One region of the Halomonas halophila genome, then DNA from elsewhere that is predicted to be linked to it. Evidence: predicted binding sites of a transcription regulator. Region 1 holds the regulator's gene; the other holds the start of a gene.
What was found. The regulator sigma-54, encoded in region 1, starts transcription at its own class of promoters, with help from an activator protein. The targets are predictions, from matches to a motif close to TGGCACNNNNNTTGCTNT.
Positions count from the first base shown of each region.

Region 1 (7,738 bases):
TGTCGGCAAGGGCGTCGATGGCGGCGTACATGTCGGCGTCCATCGCTTCGGCGTGCAGATCGGCACCGGCGGCGTGCAGCGTGCAGGCGGCCTGTTGGCGTTCCTTCTCGACGGAGAGCGTCACCTGAACGGTGGTGATGTTGTCGTAATGGCGTTCCAGGCGGGAGAGTTTCTCCTGCACGTAGTCACGCAGGGGCTCGGTCAATTCCACGTGATGGCCGGTGAGGTTGACTTGCATGACACGCTCCTTGCTCCTTGGGTGGTGACTCGATTGTAACCCTTTTTGGTGCCTTGCAAACCCCCCGTGCCAGACGCGTTTTCATACTCTGGAACCCCCCGTCGGGAGGGCCTCAGCCGAGGCGCTTGCGCTGGCTGGAGGAGGGGATGTGCATCGCTTCGCGATACTTGGCGACGGTGCGTCGGGCCACCTCGATGCCCTCCTCGGCGAGCAGGGTGACCAGCTTGCTGTCGGACAGCGGCTTGCGCGGCGGTTCGCCCTCGATCAGCTTGCGGATGCGGGCGCGGATCGCGGTGCTGGAGTGGGCATCCTCGCCGTCGCCGACCTGGCTCGAGAAGAAGTACTTGAGCTCGAAGACGCCGCGGGGGGTGTGGATGAACTTCTGGGTCGTGACCCGAGAAATGGTCGACTCGTGCATCTCCACCGTCTGGGCGATGTCGGCCAGGATCAGCGGCTTCATGGCCTCTTCGCCGTGCTCGAGGAACTCGATCTGGCGGGTCATCACCTCGTGGCCGACGCGCAGCAGGGTGTCGTTGCGGCTGGCCAGGCTCTTGATCAGCCAGCGCGCCTCCTGCAGGTGGTCCTTGAGGAACTGGTTGTCGTCGCTCTTGTCGGCGCGCTTGATCAGCGCCGCGTAGTCGGGCTGGATGCGCAGCCGCGGCATCGCCTCGGGGTTGAGCTCGACGCGCCAGCCCTGGGGCGTGTAGCGGGCGATCAGGTCGGGAATCACGTAGTCGCTGTCGCCGCTGGCGAATTCGCTGCCCGGGCGCGGGTCGAGGCCGCGGATCAGGCCGATGACCTCGTCGAGGGTCTCGTCGTCGAGCCCCAGGCGCCGCTTGAGCAGCCGCCGGTCGTTGCCGGCCAGGGCCTCGAGGAACTGGCGTACCAGGCGGCGCGCCTGGGGCAGCAGCGGGGTGTCGTCGGGCAGGGTGGCCAGCTGCAGCAGCAGGCACTCGCGCAGATCGCGGGCGAACACGCCGGTGGGCTCGAACTGCTGCAGGCGCAGCAGCACCGCTTCGACCTCGCGGGTGGCGAGCCCGTCGAGGCCCTGGGCGCGCAGGCCGTCGCGCAGCTCGTCGAGCGGTTGATCCAGATAGCCGTCCGGCGTCACGGCATCGATCAGGCTCTCGGCGATGCGGGTCTCGCGTTCGTCGAGCTCGCTCATGGCCAGCTGCCAGACGAGGTGGCTCTGCAGGCTCTGGCCGGCGGCCTGGCGCTCGAAGTCGGGAGCCTCGCCGCTGCCGCCGGCGTCCTGGAAGGTGTCCGACCAGTCGCTGTCGACGCTGAGTTCTTCCGGAATCTCGTCGGACCAGTCGTCGTCCGGCGTCTCCCCGGCGGCCTGCTCGCCGAAGTCGTCCTCCAGCTCCAGCATGGGATTGGCTTCCAGGGCCTGCTGGATCTCCTGGCGCAGATCAAGGGTCGAGAGCTGCAGCAGGCCGATGGCCTGCTGCAGCTGGGGCGTCATGGTCAGCTGGGTGCCGACACGCAGTTGGAGGGATGCCTTCATGGCCATGGCAAGCGTTCCGGTCCTGCGGCAAAGAGGCCTTCCACCCTAGTGTGGGTGTGCCCGCCGTGCAAGCCTTTGCTCAGCAATTAGCATGCCAATGGCAATTGCCATGCCTGTCTGTGCATGGCGACAATATATCAGTGACTTGCGAAGCCAATAGGCTCAGAGTCGGAAGTCCTGGCCCAGGTAGACGTCGCGTACCCGCTGGTTGGCGAGGATGGCCTCGGCGTCGCCTTCGGCGATGATCTGGCCGTCGCCGACGATGTAGGCGCCGTCGCAGATGTCCAGCGTCTCGCGCACGTTGTGGTCGGTGATCAGCACGCCGATCTCGCGGGCCTTGAGCTGGCGGATGATGCCCTTGATGTCGCCTACCGAGATCGGGTCGACGCCGGCGAAGGGCTCGTCGAGCAGGATGAAATCGGGTTCGGTGGCCAGCGCCCGGGCGATCTCGACCCGCCGGCGCTCGCCGCCGGACAGGCTCATGCCCAGGTTGTCGCGGATGTGGGTGATGTGGAACTCCTCCAGCAGTGCCTCCAGGCGCGCCTTGCGGCCGGCACGGTCGAGGTCGCGGCGGGTCTCGAGAATGGCCATGATGTTGTCGGCCACCGACAGCTTGCGGAAGATCGAGGCTTCCTGGGGCAGGTAGCCGATGCCGGCCTGGGCGCGTTGGTGCATGGCGGCGCCGGAGAGGTCGCGGTCGTCGATGGCGACGCGGCCGGCGTCGGCCCGAACCAGGCCGACGATCATGTAGAAGGAGGTGGTCTTGCCGGCGCCGTTGGGGCCCAGCAGGCCGACGATGCGGCCCTGCTGGATCTCCAGGCTGATGTCGTGAACGACGCGACGGCGCTTGTAGCTCTTGGCGAGGTTCTGGGCACTCAGGGTCTTCATGGGCCGTCCTGCTGTTCCGGCTCCAGGGTCATGCGCACGCGCTGGCGCTCGCCGATGCCCTCGGCGTCGGAGCGGGCCTGCACCACCCGGCGGTCGAGGAAGTATTCGAGGTAGCCGCCGTCGAAGGTGTCGCCGCCCTGGTGCAGCTCGGCCTGGTCGACGAGCTCGATGCGCCGCTCGGCCACGTGGTAGACCACGGTGCGGCCCCAGGCGCGGACCAGGGGTTGATCGGGGGCGGGCTTCTGCTCCAGGTAGGCGCGCTGGCCGGTGGCGGTGGCGGTGGTCAGCTGGCCGGCCTCGTTGCGCTGGATCTCCACGCGGTCGCCGGTCAGCTGCATGCTGCCCTGCTGGATCTGCACGTCGCCCTGATAGACGGCGGTGCCGGCGCGGTCGTCGAGGTCCAGGCGGTCGGCCTCGACCTGGATGGGCGCGCTGGCGTCGCCTTCCAGCGCCAGGGCGGCGGGGGCAGCCAGCGCGCTGGCGAGCAGCGCTGCGCTGAGCAGTGAAGCGAGGGATCGCGTCATGACTCGGGGTCCTCCTGGGGGGCCGGCGGGTGGTGGCCGCGCACATTGTCGGTCAGTCGGGCGCGGTTGTCATCGAGCCAGGCGTCGAAGCGCTCGCCGCGCATCCACTGCGGCGGCTGGCTCAGTCGTGCCGGCGTGTCGCTCCAGGCGTGACCGGCGATGCTGTCGTAGTACAGGCGTTCGGTCTCGAGCCGCCAGCGTTCCTCGGGGGCGGTCAGCACCGCCTGCCCCTCGAGGGTGAGCAGGCGCTGGCCGTCTTCCAGGCGTCCGCGCTCGGCGTCGGCCAGCCATTGCCGGCCTTCGCTGTCGCGAAGCTGGGCGTGGGGCGTGGTCAGCCGGGTGACGTCGTCGACGGGCGTGTGCTCCAGGCGCGGCGTGGTGAGGCGCTGGTGAGGCGCGCCCTGGGCGTCGAATCGCGTCAGGTGCGCGTCCTCCAGGTAGTAGTCGGGCTCTCCCGTCTCGCCCTGGGGCGCGGGGCCCGGCGGTGCCTCGGGGCGCTGGTCGAGCAGCGCCAGGCCGCCGCCCAGGGCGAGCAGCAGCAGGAACAGCCAGGTGCGAAAGCCGGGACGAGGGAGGCGCATGGCGTCAGTCCTGGCCGTTCAGATAGGTGTCGAGCACGGCGTCCAGGCTGTCCTGGGCCTGGAGCAGGGTGTCGCAGATCTCGCGAACCGCGCCATGACCGCCCTTGCGTTCGGTGACCCAGTCGGCGTGCCGACGGATGTAGCTCGGCGCGCCGGGGACGCTGATGCCGACGCCGGCCCGATGGATCGGGGCCAGGTCGGGCAGGTCGTCACCGCAGTAGGCGACCTGGGAGAGGTCGAGTTCGAGGTCTTGGCACAGCTGGCGCAGCGTCGGCAGCTTCTTCTCGATGCCCTGATGCAGATGCCGGATGCCGAGCGCGCTGGCGCGGCGAGTGACCATCGGCGAGTCGCGGCCGGTGATCAGCGCCACCTGGATGCCGGCGCGCTGCACCAGCTTGATGCCGTGACCGTCGAGGGTATGAAAGGCCTTGAGGCTGTCGCCGTCGGCATCGAAGTAGAGGCGGCCGTCGGTCAACACGCCGTCCACGTCCAGGGCCAGCAGGCGCACCTGTCGCAGGCGCTGGACCAGGTCCGGGTTCAGCAGGGGGGCGTCGAAGGGCATGGAATCTCCTTGGGTCAGATGACGCCGCTGGCCAGCAGGTCATGCATGTGTAGCGCGCCCACCGGGCGGCCGTCATCGTCGACCACGGCCAGGGCGGTGATGCGGTTGTCCTCCATCAGCCGCACGGCCTCGGCGGCCAGGGTGTCGGGCGAGGTCCGTTTGCCGGGGGTCGTCATCACCTGATCCACGGTCAGCGACGACAGGTCGCTGAACTGATCCAGGGTGCGGCGCAGGTCGCCGTCGGTGTAGACCCCGGCCAGCCTGCCCTCGGGGTCGATGACGCAGGTGAAGCCCAGGCCCTGGCGGGTGATCTCCAGCAGCGCATCGCGCAGCGGGCTGCCCAGCGCGACCTGCGGCAGGCGGGCGCCCTGATGCATCAGGTCCGAGACCTTGAGCAGCAGCCGCTTGCCGAGGCTGCCGCCGGGATGCGAGAGGGCGAAATCCTCGGCGGTGAAGCCGCGGCTCTCGAGCAGCGCCACGGCCAGGGCATCGCCCAGTGCCAGGGCGGCGGTGGTCGAAGAGGTGGGCGCCAGATCCAGCGGGCAGGCCTCGCGCTCGACGCCGGCATCCAGGTGGGCCTCGGCGTGGCGAGCCAGGGTCGAGCCGGGGCGCCCGGTCATGCTGATCAGCGGGGTGCCGAGGCGCTTGAGCAGCGGCAGCAGGGCGGTGACCTCGGCGGTCTCGCCGGAATTCGACAGCGCCAGCACCACGTCGCCCGGCGTGATCATGCCCAGGTCGCCGTGGCTGGCTTCGCCCGGATGCACGAAGAAGGACGGGGTACCGGTACTGGCCAGGGTGGCGGCGATCTTGCTGCCGATGTGGCCGGACTTGCCCATGCCGGTGACCACCACGCGGCCGCGACAGGCCAGGATCAGCTCGCAGGCGCGCTCGAAGTCGCCGTCCAGGCGCGCGACGAGGGCGCCGATGGCCTGCTGCTCCAGCCGCAGGGTGCGTTCGGCGCTGGCCAGCAGGCCGGTGAGGGAGGAGGTGTCGTCTGTCATGGGAGGATTGTTGCCTGTCGCGGGGTTGGGCTCAAGGGCGGACGGCCGATTCGGCGCCGGCGGGCCACGCAAGAGGGCGCTCATTGAACCCGCTGAGGCCGTGCTGCGCAAGCCGGCACATGACGGCGCTGGCGCCCCGGTCGATGGTTAGGATACGATGTTCGATAATCTATCAGGGAATTCATTGGATGACCGATTCTCCCCTCATCGAGGTGGAGGGCCTGCGCTTCTCTCGCGGAGAGACGGAGATCTTCCGCGGCCTCGACATGGCGGTGCCACGCGGCAAGATCACCGCGATCATGGGACCCAGCGGCACCGGCAAGACCACCCTGCTCAAGCTGATCGGCGGCCAGCTCGCCCCTGACGCCGGTCGGGTGATGATCGGCGGCGAGGACGTGCACGCCCTGTCGCGCAAGGCGCTGTTCCGGATGCGTCGGCGCATGGGCATGCTGTTCCAGAGCGGGGCGCTGTTCTCCGATCTCGACGTGTTCGAGAACGTGGCCTTTCCGCTGCGCGTGCACACCGACCTTCCCGAATCGATGGTCCGCGACCTGGTGCTGATGAAACTTCAGGCGGTGGGCCTGCGCGGCGCCCGAACGCTGATGCCGTCGGAGCTTTCCGGCGGCATGGCGCGGCGCGTGGCGCTGGCCCGGGCGATCGCCCTGGACCCGGACCTGATCCTCTACGACGAGCCCTTCGTCGGCCAGGACCCCATCTCCATGGGCGTGCTGGTGCAGCTGATTCGCCGGCTCAACGATGCCCTGGGGCTGACCGCGGTGGTGGTGTCCCACGATATCAAGGAGACCCTGTCCATCGCCGACTACGTCTACGTGATCGCCGACGGCCAGGTGATGGCCCAGGGCACGCCACAGAGCCTCGACGTGGATCGCGACCCCAGGGTCAGCCAGTTCGTTCACGGCGAGCCGGACGGCCCGGTGCCGTTCCACTATCCCGCCAGGGATTTCCATGAGGACCTGCTGGGGACGGGAGGCGCGAGATGATGGCGATGATTCAACGTCTGGGACGCCTGGGCTTCGGCGTCGCCGAGGGACTCGGCCAGGCGACGCTGCTGCTCGTCCAGTCGGCGGTGGGCGTGCCCTCCGGCGAAGGGATCCGTCTGTGGCTGCGCCAGATGTACTTCGTGGGCGTGCTGTCGCTGGCCATCGTGATGGTGTCGGGGTTGTTCATCGGCATGGTGCTGGGCCTGCAGGGCTACACCATCCTGGTCGACTTCGGCGCCGAGGATGCGCTCGGCCAGATGGTGGCGCTGTCGCTGCTGCGCGAGCTGGCGCCGGTGGTGGCGGCGCTGCTGTTCGCCGGCCGTGCCGGCTCGGCGCTGACCGCCGAGATCGGCCTGATGAAGGCCACCGAGCAGCTCACCAGCATGGAGATGATCGGCGTCGACCCGCTGCGCCGGGTCGTTGCCCCGCGCCTGTGGGCCGGTTTCGTCGCCTTGCCGCTGTTGACCATCGGCTTCGGCGTGATCGGCATCTGGGGCGGCGAGCTGGTCGGCGTGAAGTGGCTGGGCGTCTTCGAGGGCTCCTATTGGGGCAACATGCAGGCCAGCGTCGAATTCGTCGATGACATCCTCAACGGCCTGATCAAGAGCCTGGTGTTCGCCCTGGTGGTGACCTGGATTGCGGTCTATCAGGGCTACGCCCTGGTGCCGACGTCGGAGGGCATCGCCCGCGCCACCACGCGCACCGTGGTCTATGCCTCGCTGGCCGTGCTGGGGCTGGATTTCGTCCTGACCGCCCTGATGTTCGGCGGGCTCGCCTGAGGCGGAAGCATGATGGCGGCTGTCGGCCGCCGCGGATTTGTGGAGACATGGAATGAAGCGCAGCAAGACGATGGAACTCGGAGTCGGCCTGTTCATGCTGGCCGGCATCCTGGGGCTCCTGTTCCTCGCCCTGAGGGTCAGCGGCCTGAGCCTCGCGCCCCCGGGCGACGACTTCCGCCTGGAGGCCAACTTCGCCAACGTCGGCGGTCTCAAGCCGCGTGCCCGGGTCACCATGGCCGGTGTCACGGTGGGGCGGGTCGAGAGCATCGACCTCGACACGGAGTGGTACGACGCGCGGGTGGTGCTGACGCTCGACGACGAGCTGGAAGGGGCGCTGCCCGAGGATACCACCGCCGCGATTCTTACCTCGGGGCTGCTCGGCGAGCAGTACGTGGGACTGTCGGTGGGCGGCGCCCCCGAGACGCTGGCGGACGGCGATCGCCTGCGCGATACCCAGTCCGCCCTGGTGCTGGAAGAGCTCATCCAGCAGTTCGTGTCCAACATGGCCAAGGAGTGAACCCGATGAACGCAACGAGCCTTTCCCGGCGCCTGGTCGGCGCCATGACGATCCTGGTGATGTGCCTGATGGCGCTGCCGGCGGTCGCCCAGGCCAACACCCCGGAACAGTTGATCCGCGACAGCATCGACGAGCTGATG
Region 1 covers NZ_CP129121.1:2,372,485-2,380,222, reverse strand. The annotation lists gene hpf (ribosome hibernation-promoting factor, HPF/YfiA family) at 1-238, opposite strand, end outside; gene QWG60_RS11070 (RNA polymerase factor sigma-54) at 351-1,751, opposite strand; gene lptB (LPS export ABC transporter ATP-binding protein) at 1,908-2,633, opposite strand; gene lptA (lipopolysaccharide transport periplasmic protein LptA) at 2,630-3,157, opposite strand; gene lptC (LPS export ABC transporter periplasmic protein LptC) at 3,154-3,738, opposite strand; gene QWG60_RS11050 (KdsC family phosphatase) at 3,743-4,300, opposite strand; gene QWG60_RS11045 (KpsF/GutQ family sugar-phosphate isomerase) at 4,315-5,301, opposite strand; gene QWG60_RS11040 (ATP-binding cassette domain-containing protein) at 5,490-6,302, shown strand; gene mlaE (lipid asymmetry maintenance ABC transporter permease subunit MlaE) at 6,299-7,081, shown strand; gene mlaD (outer membrane lipid asymmetry maintenance protein MlaD) at 7,134-7,598, shown strand; gene QWG60_RS11025 (MlaC/ttg2D family ABC transporter substrate-binding protein) at 7,604-7,738, shown strand, end outside.

Region 2 (7,738 bases), 1.4 Mb from region 1:
TTGCCCTGGGCATCGGTGGTGCGATAGATGGTCTGCGCGACGGCCGGCAGGCTCATCGCCAGGCCCAGCGCCAGTGTCATGACAACCTTTTGCATGCGTCTCTCCCGAGCTCCGTGACGGTCCCGTGCGGCGCGCCGTGCGCCTGCCATCGTCCTGCTCCAAGCCTAGCCCACCGTCGACCCGGAACGGAATCCACGTTCGCGCCCCGGGTGAAGAAGAGTAGGATGAGGCGGCGACACCAACAGCCAAGGAGCGACGGGCATGGAGGCATGGGAGAAAGTGGTCTTGCTGACCCTGGTGGCCGGCATGGCGATGCCGTTGGGGGGCTGGGTCGCCCAGGTGGAACGCCTCGGGCCGAACTGGCTGGAGAACGAGCTGCGCCACGGCATCATCGCCTTCGGCGGCGGCGCCCTGCTCTCGGCGGTGGCCCTGGTGCTGGTGCCCAACAGCCTAGAGGCGCTGGCCCCGGGGCCGGCCATGCTCTGGTTCCTCGCCGGCGGCCTGGCCTTCATGGGCATCGACATCCTGCTCGACCGCAACGGCACCTCCGCCAGCCAGCTGACGGCCATGCTCTCCGACTTCCTGCCCGAAGCCCTGGCTCTGGGGGCCGCCTTCACCTATGGCGGTGGCAGCGGCGTGCTGCTGGCCCTGCTGATGACGCTGCAGAACCTGCCGGAAGGCTTCAACGCCTATCGCGAGCTGCGCGAGACCACCCACTACTCGGCCCGGCGCCTGCTGACGCTGTTCTTCGCCATGGCCTGGCTGGGCCCGCTGGCGGGGCTGGGCGGGCTCTGGTGGCTGGGCGACTACCCCACCCCGGTGGCCGCGATCATGCTGTTCGCCGCCGGCGGCATCCTCTACTCGGTGTTTCAGGACCTGGCCCCCCAGGCCCGCCTCGAACGCCACTGGGGGCCGCCGCTGGGCGCAGTGCTCGGCTTCGCCATGGGCATCGTCGGTCACATGCTGATCCACTGATGGCCATGACGGGGTCAGCCCGCGGCATCGAGACACGCAAAAGAAAGACGCACAAAAAAGGCACGCCCTCGGGCGTGCCTTTCGCGTGCTGGAGCGCGGCGCCAGGCGCCGCGCGGCATCAGCAGCTGTAGTACATGTCGAACTCGACCGGATGCGTGGTCATGCGCAGGCGCTCGACGTCCTCTTCCTTGAGCTCGATGTAGGCATCGATCATCTCGTCGGTGAACACGCCACCTTCGGTCAGGAAGGCACGGTCCTCGGCCAGCGCCTCGAGGGCCTGGTCCAGGCTCTCGGCGACGGTCGGGATGGACTTGCCTTCTTCCGGCGGCAGGTCATAGAGGTTCTTGTCCATGGCGTCGCCGGGATGGATCTTGTTCTTGATGCCATCGATGCCGGCCATCAGCATCGCCGCGAAGCACAGGTAGGGGTTGGCGGTCGGGTCGGGGAAACGCGCCTCGACACGCTTGCCCTTCGGGCTGGCGGTGTACGGGATACGGATGGAAGCGGAGCGGTTGCGGGCGCTGTAGGCCAGCATGACCGGCGCTTCGAAGCCCGGCACCAGACGCTTGTAGGAGTTGGTGGACGCGTTGGTGAAGGCGTTCAGGGCACGCGCGTGCTTGATGATGCCGCCGATGTAGTACAGCGCCATTTCGGACAGGCCCGCGTACTCGTCGCCGGCGAACTGGTTCTGGCCGTCCTTCCAGAAGGACTGGTGGACGTGCATGCCGGAACCGTTGTCACCGACCAGCGGCTTGGGCATGAAGGTGGCGGTCTTGCCGTAGGCGTGGGCGACGTTGTGCACCACGTACTTCATTTCCTGAAGTTCGTCGGCCTTCTTCACCAGGGTGTTGAACTTGACGCCGATCTCGTTCTGGCCGGCGTTGGCGACCTCGTGGTGGTGCACCTCGACGGACTGGCCGATGGCCTCGAGGGTGTTGCACATGGCGCCACGGATGTCGTGGAAGCTGTCGACCGGCGGAACCGGGAAGTAGCCGCCCTTGACGCGCGGACGGTGCGCCAGGTTGCCGCCTTCGACCTGACGGTCGGTGGCCCAGGCGCCTTCCTCGGAGGTGATCTTGTACATGGCGCCTTCGATGTCGGCCTTCCAGTGCACCTCGTCGAAGATGAAGAACTCGGGCTCCGGACCGAAGAAGGCGGTATCGCCCAGACCGGTGGACTGCAGGTAAGCCTCGGCGCGCTTGGCGATGGAGCGCGGGTCACGCTCGTAGCCCTGCATGGTGGCCGGCTCGATGATGTCGCAGCGCAGGATCAGGGTGGCGTCTTCGGTGAAGGGGTCGAGGAAGCCGGTGCCGTCTTCCGGGCGCAGAATCATGTCGGACTCGTTGATGCCCTTCCAGCCGGAGATGGAGGAGCCATCGAACATCTGACCGTTCTCGAAGAACTCTTCGTCGACGTCACGGGCCGGAATGGTGACGTGCTGTTCCTTGCCTTTGGTGTCGGTGAAGCGCAGGTCGATCCACTTCACGTCATGCTCTTCGATCAGGGCGAGAGTCTTCTCGGACATGAGGTCCTCCAGGGTACAGTGGCTGGTGTTGGTATTCCGCTGAATCGGTCTGTCGTCGGTCGTGGGTGTGTCCAGTCGACGTTGTAGCATGGCGTCGGCGCGATGCCCACGCCGCCATGCACGACCATGGCATTGTCCGAAACAAAGCATACAGCGTGCCAAAATGACGACGCACGCCGACACCGATCTATAAACAGCTGAAGAGAAAGAAGAAAAAAATTGCTCCATGAGAGTGCAAAGCCGACCACCCCGTACCATGCCCGCTCATGACGCCTTCCAGGCCGTGCCGAACGCCCCAAAATGGAGCCTGGAAGGCCTCTTTGCACCAAACGCGTGCACACCTTCTTTTCTCGCGCACCAAACCGACGCTTCCGCCGTTCGGACGCCGTGCGACGCGCCCCATGGCGAAAAACACCTCGACGATCCGGATTCCGGCGGCTACAAGGCTGGTAGCGTCGAGGTCCTGACCCTATAATGCCACCCCAATTTCCCAGCAGGATCCCGTCGTGATCGAGAATCTTCGCAACATCGCCATCATCGCTCACGTCGACCACGGCAAGACCACCCTGGTCGACAAGCTCCTCCAGCAGTCCGGCACCCTGGACCGCAAGGCCGAAGGCCAGGAGCGCATCATGGACTCCAACGACCAGGAGAAGGAACGCGGCATCACCATCCTGGCCAAGAACACGGCGATCCGCTGGGATGATGGCAAGGGCCGCGACTACCACATCAACATCGTGGACACCCCTGGACACGCCGACTTCGGCGGCGAGGTCGAGCGCGTGATGTCCATGGTCGACTCCGTGCTGCTGATGGTCGACGCCGTCGACGGCCCGATGCCGCAGACCCGCTTCGTGACCCAGAAGGCCTTCGACCAGGGCCTCAAGCCGATCGTCGTGGTCAACAAGATCGACCGCCCGGGCGCCCGCCCGGACTGGGTCATCGACCAGATCTTCGACCTGTTCGACAACCTCGGCGCCTCCGACGAGCAGCTCGATTTCCCGATCATCTACTGCTCCGCGCTCAACGGCATCGCCGGCACCGAGCCGGAAGAGCTGAGCGATGACATGCGCCCGATGTTCGAGGCCATCGTCGACATCGTCGAGCCGCCCAAGGTCGAGCTGGAAGCGCCGTTCCAGATGCAGGTCTCCGCACTGGACTACAACAGCTACGTCGGCGTCATCGGCCTGGGCCGCATCACCCGCGGCAGCGTCAAGCCGAACCAGCAGGTCACCGTCGTTTCCAAGGAAGGCAACACCCGCCGCGGCAAGATCGGCCAGGTCATGACCCACCTCGGCCTCGAGCGCGTGCAGACCGAGGAAGCCACCGCCGGCGACATCATCTGCATCACCGGCATCGAGGATCTGGCGATCTCCGATACGCTGTGCGACCCGTCTGCCGTCGAGGCGCTGCCGGCGCTGACCGTCGACGAACCGACCGTGTCCATGACCTTCCAGGTCAACGACTCGCCGTTCGCCGGCAAGGACGGCAAGTTCGTCACCAGCCGCAACATCAAGGATCGCCTCGACCAGGAGCTGATCCACAACGTGGCGCTGCGCGTCGAGCAGGGCGACTCCCCCGAGAAGTTCATCGTCTCCGGCCGCGGCGAGCTGCACCTCTCGGTGCTGATCGAGAGCATGCGTCGTGAAGGCTTCGAGCTGGCCGTGGGCCGCCCCGAGGTCATCATCCGCGAGATCGACGGCCAGGAGCAGGAGCCCTACGAAGAAGTCATCATCGACTGCGAGGAGCAGCACCAGGGCGCCATCATGGAAGAGCTCGGCTACCGCAAGGGCGAGCTCAAGAACATGAACCCCGACGGCAAGGGCCGGGTGCGTCTCGACTTCATCATCCCGGCGCGCGGCCTGATCGGCTTCCGCGGTCAGTTCCTGACCCTGACCTCGGGCACCGGCATCCTGACCAGCCGCTTCGACCACTACGGCGACCTCAAGCCGGACGCCTCGGTCGAGCGTCGCAACGGCGTGCTGGTCTCCATGGTCTCCGGCAAGGCCCTGGCCTACGCGCTGTTCGCGCTGCAGGACCGCGGCAAGCTGATCATCGAGCACGGCACCGAGGTCTACGAGGGCATGCTGATCGGCATCAACAGCCGTGCCGAGGACATGGTCGTCAACCCGACCAAGGCCAAGAAGCTCGACAACATGCGCGCTTCCGGCAACGACGAGAACCTGGTGCTGACCCCGCCGATCCGCTTCACCCTGGAGCAGGCCATCGAGTTCCTCGACGACGACGAGCTGGTGGAGATCACCCCGAACCACATCCGCCTGCGCAAGAAGCTGCTGTCCGAGAACGAGCGCAAGCGCGCCAAGAAGAAGTAAGCGTCTTCGCCGCACCGCGCGTCTGAGCGCCGCGATTCGCTGCGCACAAGGAGCCCGCCATCATGGCGGGCTCCTTCGTTTCAGCGGCCGCCGTGCCAGCCCTTTCCCTCCATCGGTGGCCTCGCCCCCCGGCCGGGGACTATGCTGAGGCTCCAGCATTCGCCATGGAGGCCAGCCCGATGCACAAGCACGTCGAATGGGACGATCCCGGCAGCGCCAGCGTGCTGCGCTACTACCAGGACCATCCCCAGGATTACCCGGAGCCCCACGAGGGCAGCATCATCAGCGCCCACTTCCGCGGCTTCACGGTGCGGGTGCGGGTCGACGCCCACGTCGAGGACACCAGCATCGGCGAGGTGGTTGCGCTGATCGCCGACGACAACGGACGCCGCGAGCAGCACGTCGGCGACCTGGCGCTCGGCGACACCGTGCGCCTGCCCGATGCCCTGCGTGCGCTCGAGCCGCGTCACCCCGAGGCGGACGACGATCCCGACTGAGCCGGCGACCGGATTACCATCCGCCATCGCCAACGGCCCCTAAACGCTAGCCATCTGGTCAAGTACCCCGCGTCTGGCGCACAGTGACGACCATGGGGCGGCACCGCCCCACGCAGCCCCCATGGCCCGCTCGTGGCCGTGGGGCCCGAGTCACGAGGCCGCGAGCGCCGGGAACCGATGAGCACCAACAACGTCTGGACGCACAAGGGCACCTTCCTGCTCGCCGCCGTCGGTTCGGCGGTAGGGCTGGGCAACCTGTGGCGCTTTCCCTACCTGGCCGGCGAGAACGGGGGCGGGGCCTTCCTGCTGGTCTACGCCCTGACCATCTTCGCGGTCGGCATCCCGATCCTGATCGCCGAGACCATGCTCGGCCGCAACAGCCGACGCAGCCCGATCATGGGCATGCGCTTCCTGACCCGCACCCATCACACCTCCCGCGCCTGGGAATCCATCGGCTGGCTGGGCGCGGTCTCGGCCTTCGTGATTCTCAGCTTCTATTCGGTGATCGCCGGCTGGGCGATTCATTACACCGGGCTGATGCTCAGCGGTAGACTGATCGACGCCGATGCCGAGCGCGTGGCCGCGAGCTTCGATGTCCTGCTGGCCTCGCCGCCGCTGCTGGCGCTCTACCACAGCCTGTTCATCGGCGCCTCGGCGCTGATCGTCGGGCTCGGCGTCCATCGCGGCATCGAGAACGGCCTGCGCATCCTGATGCCGGCACTGTTCGTGATCCTGATGGTGGTGCTGGCCTACGCGGTGATGATCGGCGACATGGCCGCCGCCGCGGACTTTCTGTTCACTTTCCACCTGGCCGATCTGAGCCTGGAGGGCTGGCTGGAGGCCATGGGCCAGTCGTTCTTCACCCTGAGCCTCGGCATGGGGGCCATCATGGCCTACGGGGCCTACATGTCCGGCGACGCCTCCTTGACCGGCACCGCCTTCACCGTGGCCATCGTCGACACCGCCGTGGCGCTGGTCGCCGGCCTGGCGATCTTCGCCCTGGTCTTCGGCGCCGGGCTCGACCCGGCCGAGGGCCCGGGGCTGATGTTCGTCACCCTGCCGCTGGCCTTCGGCGAGATGCCCGGCGGCACGCTGCTCGGTGCCGTCTTCTTCCTGCTGGTGCTGGGCGCGGCGCTGAGCTCGGCGATCTCGCTGATCGAACCGGTGGCCGCCTACCTGGTCGAGCGCTTCGACCTCAGCCGCCCCCAGGCGGTGTCCGCCATGGTGGTGGCCAGCTGGGCGCTGGGCCTGCTCACGGTGTTCAGCTTCAACGCCTGGGCCAGCGACTCGCCCTTCCACGAGTTGTTCGGCCGCAGCCCCTTCGCGGTGCTGGAGCTGCTCACCAACATCTTCATGCCGCTCGGCGGCCTGCTGATCGCGCTGTTCGCCGGCTGGGTACTGACCCATGGCGAAGTGACCAAGGAGATGCGCACCGGCGCGAGCTGGTTCCGGGTCTGGCGCCTGCTGGTACGCTTCGTGGCGCCGGCCGCCGTGGCCTTCGTGTTCCTGCGCAGCATTCCCCAGGTACAGGGCTACTGGGTTCCGGCCATCGGCGCGGCGGTGATCGTCGGCGCCTTCGCCGCCGCACACAGCTTCCTGGTGGAGCGCCACGGCTCATGAGGCCCCTCGCTCCACCCCATAACAATGAACAATGCATAACGAGGGCACCATGTCCGCCATCATCGACGTCCAACACGTCAACAAGGCCTTCGGCGGCCTCCAGGTCATCAACGACTGCTCCCTTCAGGTCGAGGAAGGCTCGATCACCGGCCTGATCGGCCCCAACGGCGCCGGCAAGTCGACGCTGTTCAACATCATCGCCGGCGCCCTGCCGCTCGACTCGGGCCAGATCCTCTTCGACGGCGAGGACATCACCAACCGCCCCGCCGACGCCTTGTTCCACAAGGGCCTGCTACGCACCTTCCAGATCGCCCACGAGTTCTCGAACATGACGGCGCTGGAGAACCTGATGATGGTGCCGCCCGCCCAGGCCGGCGAGAACCTGTTCGCCTCCTGGTTCAAGCCGGGTCAGGTGCGACGCGAGGAAGCCGAGGTGAGGCGCCGGGCGCTGGAGGTGATCGACTTCGTCGGCCTGCACCACGTGCGCAACGAGCTGGCCGGCAACCTCTCCGGTGGCCAGAAGAAGCTGCTCGAGCTCGGCCGCACCATGATGACCGACGCCAAGGTCGTGCTGCTGGACGAGATCGCCGCCGGGGTCAACCGCACCCTGCTCGGCGACCTGGTCGGCAACATCGAGCGCCTCAACCGCGAGATGGGCTACACCTTCCTGGTCATCGAGCACGACATGGACATGATCGCGCGGCTCTGCGACCCGGTGATCGTGCTGGCCCAGGGCAGCGTGATGGTCGAGGGCAGCATCGAGGAGATCCAGAACAACCCCGAGGTCA
Region 2 covers NZ_CP129121.1:216,225-223,962, reverse strand. The annotation lists gene QWG60_RS00995 (DUF4124 domain-containing protein) at 1-95, opposite strand, end outside; gene QWG60_RS00990 (ZIP family metal transporter) at 262-975, shown strand; gene glnA (glutamate--ammonia ligase) at 1,094-2,500, opposite strand; gene typA (translational GTPase TypA) at 3,007-4,833, shown strand; gene QWG60_RS00975 (hypothetical protein) at 5,013-5,330, shown strand; gene QWG60_RS00970 (sodium-dependent transporter) at 5,508-6,950, shown strand; gene QWG60_RS00965 (ABC transporter ATP-binding protein) at 7,000-7,738, shown strand, end outside.
Region 2: the regulator sigma-54 is predicted to act here: its motif matches at 2,644-2,661, upstream of glnA (glutamate--ammonia ligase).